2 regions of the Massilia sp. genome follow, and region 1 is predicted to be linked to the other one. Evidence: riboswitches for the same ligand, from Rfam matches in the RefSeq annotation. Region 1 holds a riboswitch; the other holds the start of a gene.
The links. A riboswitch is a leader RNA that binds a small molecule or an ion and turns the genes downstream of it on or off. The one in region 1 is predicted to bind thiamine pyrophosphate.
Positions count from the first base shown of each region.

Region 2: another riboswitch for thiamine pyrophosphate. It lies ahead of ACK4S9_RS09395 (TonB-dependent siderophore receptor); the one in region 1 lies ahead of thiC (phosphomethylpyrimidine synthase ThiC).

Region 1 is NZ_JBKBOV010000001.1:226,970-229,164, forward strand. It holds gene thiC (phosphomethylpyrimidine synthase ThiC) at 1-853, opposite strand, end outside; TPP riboswitch at 922-1,027, opposite strand; gene ACK4S9_RS01050 (valine--tRNA ligase) at 1,147-2,195, shown strand, end outside.
Region 2 is NZ_JBKBOV010000012.1:89,216-91,410, reverse strand. It holds gene ACK4S9_RS09395 (TonB-dependent siderophore receptor) at 1-1,197, opposite strand, end outside; TPP riboswitch at 1,256-1,364, opposite strand; gene ACK4S9_RS09390 (DUF535 family protein) at 1,421-2,195, opposite strand, start outside.

The sequences.
Region 1 (2,195 bases):
ACTCGCGTGTTTCGTGGATGTGCTTGCCGGTCGAGAGGTCCATCACGTTGTCGGCGCCCCAGCGGATCGCCCAGGTCATCTTTTCCACTTCCTCGCCGATCGAGGAGGTCACGGCCGAGTTGCCGATGTTGGCGTTGATCTTCACCAGGAAGTTACGGCCGATGATCATCGGTTCGATCTCGGGGTGGTTGATGTTGGCCGGGATGATGGCGCGGCCGCGGGCCACCTCGTCGCGCACGAACTCGGGCGTGATCTCTTGCGGAATGCTGGCGCCGAAGGACTGGCCCGGATGCTGGCGCGACAGCAGGCTGGCCACCCGTGCGCCCATGGGGCCGGAATCGACCAGCGAAGCGATGTATTCCTTGCGGCGCAGGTTTTCGCGCAGGGCGACGAACTCCATCTCTGGCGTCACGATCCCCTGGCGCGCGTAGTGCATCTGGGTGACGTTGCGCCCCGCTTTCGCGCGGCGCGGGGTGCGCTGCAGCTCGAAGCGCAGGGCCGTCAATGCCGGGTCCAGCAGGCGCGCCTTGCCGTATTCGGAGCTGGGGCCGGCCAGCTCCTCGGTATCGCCGCGTTCGAGGATCCATGGCAGGCGCGGCGTGTCCAGGCCGCGGCGCACGTCGATGCGGGCGGCGGGGTCGGTGTACGGTCCCGAGGTATCGTAGACGAACAGCGGCGGATTGGTCTCGCCGCCGAAACTGTCGGGTGTCGGGGATTGCGAGATGGCGCGCATCGGCACGCGGATGTCGGGCCGGCTGCCTTCGATGTAGACCTTGCGCGAGTTGGGGAAGGGTGCGATGGCCGCCTGGTCGACCGTGGCGGTCGCGGCGTCGAATTTGAGTGGTGCGTTCATGTGGCTCCTTTGCGGAGCCAGCAAAGGAGTATGCCAGGACCGGCCTGGCAGGCGCGTGCGCGCCCTGGCCGATGTGCTGACTGCTTCCCTTCGCTGGCATTATCCAGATCAGGTTCGGAGGGTATTTCTCACCCGCGTGTCGCATTTGCGACAGCAGGACCCCTAGCGTGTGCCGCCTACCAGGTTCCCGGAGGCAGCGGGCCGGATTATAGCGCCATCTACTCTATAATGGTTCTTTTCGCTAACGCTTTATGCGTTTTTTAACGCATTCAACACTCATATCTCACCACATCATGGAACTTGCCAAGTCTTTCGAGCCCGCAGACATTGAACAATACTGGCGCACCGAGTGGGAACAGCGCGGTTACTTCGCCGCCACCATGGAAGACGGCAAGCCGTCGTTCAGCATCCAGCTGCCGCCGCCGAACGTCACGGGCACCCTGCACATGGGCCATGCCTTCAACCAGACCGTCATGGACGGCCTGACCCGCTACTACCGCATGCGCGGCTATAACACCGCCTGGATCCCGGGCACCGACCACGCCGGCATCGCCACCCAGATCGTGGTGGAACGCCAGCTCGACGCCCAGAAGATCTCGCGCCACGACCTCGGCCGCGAAGCCTTCGTCGAAAAGGTCTGGGAGTGGAAGGAAAAGTCGGGCAACACCATCACTGGCCAGATGCGCCGCATGGGCACCTCGCCCGACTGGCAGCGCGAATATTTCACCATGGACGAGACCCGCTCGAAGACGGTGGCGGAAGTCTTCGTGCGCCTGTACGAACAGGGCCTGATCTACCGCGGCAAGCGCCTGGTCAACTGGGACCCGGTGCTGGGCACGGCGGTCTCGGACCTGGAAGTCGATTCGCAGGAAGAAGACGGCTCGATGTGGTACATCAAGTACCCGCTCGCCGACGGCTCGGGCCACCTGACGGTCGCCACCACCCGTCCGGAAACCCTGCTGGGCGACGTCGCCGTGGCGGTGGACCCGACCGACGAGCGTTATACCCACCTGCACGGCAAGCTGCTGAATCTGCCCCTCACCGGCCGCCAGATCCCGGTGATCGCGGACAGCTACGTGGACAAGGAATTCGGCACCGGCTGCGTCAAGATCACCCCGGCCCACGACTTCAACGACTACGCGGTCGGCCAGCGCGCCAACCTCGCGCCGATCAACATCTTCACGCTCGACGCGAAGATCAACGAGAACGGCCCGAGCCAGTACCAGGGCCTGGACCGCTTCGCCGCGCGCAAGCAGATCGTCGCCGACCTGGAAGCGCAAGGCCTGCTGGAGCAGGTCAAGCCGCACAAATTGATGGTGCCGCGCGGCGACCGCACCGGCGT
Region 2 (2,195 bases), on a different contig from region 1:
GTATTCGCCGAAGCTGTCGTGGCGCTCGGACAGGGCGGCGCCCACGGTCAGCTGGTGGCGCACGGCGCCCGTCGCGAAGCGGCCCTGCAGCTTGGCCTGCAGGCCCCACGGCGTCCGGCGCTCGCCCACGCTCTGGTAGTCATACACGTCGTAGTCGCCGTTCGAGCAGTAGCCCGGATAGAAGCCATCGCCCTCGTTGCTGCAGCCATAGGGGAAGGCGGTGTAGTCGTCGCGCTTGAACCAGTGCTTGTTGGCGTTGACGGTGGCCGTCCAGTCCGGATTGAAACGGTACTCGAAGCGCAGGCCCAGGTTGCTGCTGTCGGTCTCCACCGGCCTGGTCCAGGGCTGGTCGTTCAGCAGGGTCTTGGCCGATACCCCGGTCGGCAAGGCTTCGTTGCGCAGCAGCTGGTAGCCCGGCGCCGTGATCTGCGCCTTGTGCTGGTGGTCGAGATCCAATTGCAGCAGGGCGTCCGGGCTGATCTGCCAGTCGAAGGCGGCGGAGACGAACTGGCGTTCGCCGTCTGCGCCGCGCACGTAGGACTTCAGGTCCTCGGCTGCGGCATTGATGCGATAGCCGAAGCGGCGGTCCTCGAAACGGCCGCCCAGGTCGATCGAGCCGTGCACGGTGCCGCGTTCGCTCACTTCCACCAGCGCCGAGCGCAGCGGCGCATTGGTCGGGCGCTTGGTGACGAAGTTGACCATGCCGCCCGGCGCCGCGACGCCGGCCTGCAGGCCGGCCAGGCCGCGCAGCACTTCGATGCGTTCCTTGTTCTCCAGCGGAATCTGGGTGTCGGCGGAGATCGCGATGCCGTCCTTGCGGTAGCTGGTGGCGTTGTCGAGGGCGAAGCCGCGGATCGAGAACTGCTCGGCGTAGCCGACCGCGTTGTAGGCGTCGCCCACCGAGGCGTCGTAGCGCGCCGCGTCGGTCACGTTGCGGATCGACAGGTCGAGCATCTTGCTGCGGTCGATCGCGGTGATCGATGCCGGGGTGTCGAGCAGCGGGGCGTCGGTAAAGCCGCCGATGCTGGCGCGGTCGCTGGCGACCCAGCGGCTGCCGGTGACGACCACCGAGGCGACGCCGTCCAGCTCTTGCGCGGATGCGGTGGTGGAGAAGGCCTGCAGGATGGCGCAGGCAATCAGGGAATACTTCAGCGTGGATGTCATGGTTTGCTCGTCTTCGCGCGCCACGTCGAACATGGCGCGCTGCTTTCAATGAAAAAGCCGGAGCCAACGTGGGGGAAGGGCAAACAAGGATGGGAACTGCGTTGCGCTTTCCTTCGCTGGCATTATCCAGATCAGGTACGAAGGGTATCTCTCACCCGGCAGCGCGCTTGTCGCGCGTGCCAGGACCCCTAGCGAAGCGGGAGTGTACCACGGACCCGGGCGGGCGTGGCGAAAGTGGCAAGCAGGCAGGCTTGGGCTATGCCTCCGCGACAGCCGGGGAGCTGACCGCTTGGACCTGGCTGGCGACGGCCGGCGCCATGTGGCGCAGCACCGTGCTGCGGGTGGAGTCGCCGATGGCGCGCCAGAATTCGCGGCGTTGGGCGGCGCGCTTGCGGTGCTTGGACGGCATGTCGGCCAAGGGTTTGAGGTAGAAGGGCAGGCGGATCAGGTAGCTGCGGCCCGGCATCTCGACCCCGCCGAGGATTTTCCAGAAGCCGTCGTAGGCGTTCTCGAAGTGCTTCACGTCGAGCGGGTCGTAAGCGATGTGCGAGGTGCACTTGATGGCCACGACCTGGTCGATGCCCAGGGCCTGCGCCAGGCCCTGCATCGCGGCGAAGCAGAAGAAGCTTGGGGAGTTGTTGGGGAAGGCTTTTTCGAACGCGTCGAAGGCGGCGCCGGAATCAAGCCAGCGGCCCTGGTTGCGGGTGACGAAGGGCACGGTCGGCAGGTCGCTGCCCGCCAACTGGCCGTCGATCCACGTATAGGACAGGCGGTGCAGGTACTTGCCGTCGGCGACCAGCGAGATCGTGAGGTCGCCCTCGGCGTCGTGGCGCGGCGCCATTTCGAGGCGCAGCACGAAGTTGTGCCCGCCGCTTTCATCCGTGTGCTGCCACAGCGTGAGCCCGCCGCCGCCGTAGACGGCCTGGTGGTAGGCATTGCCGAAGGCGGCGTCCTCGAAACGGTAGTGCGACAGCACGCACTGCACGCGCTCGCGCGCGCTCAGGTCGCGCGACAGGTAGCTGCGGTGGCTC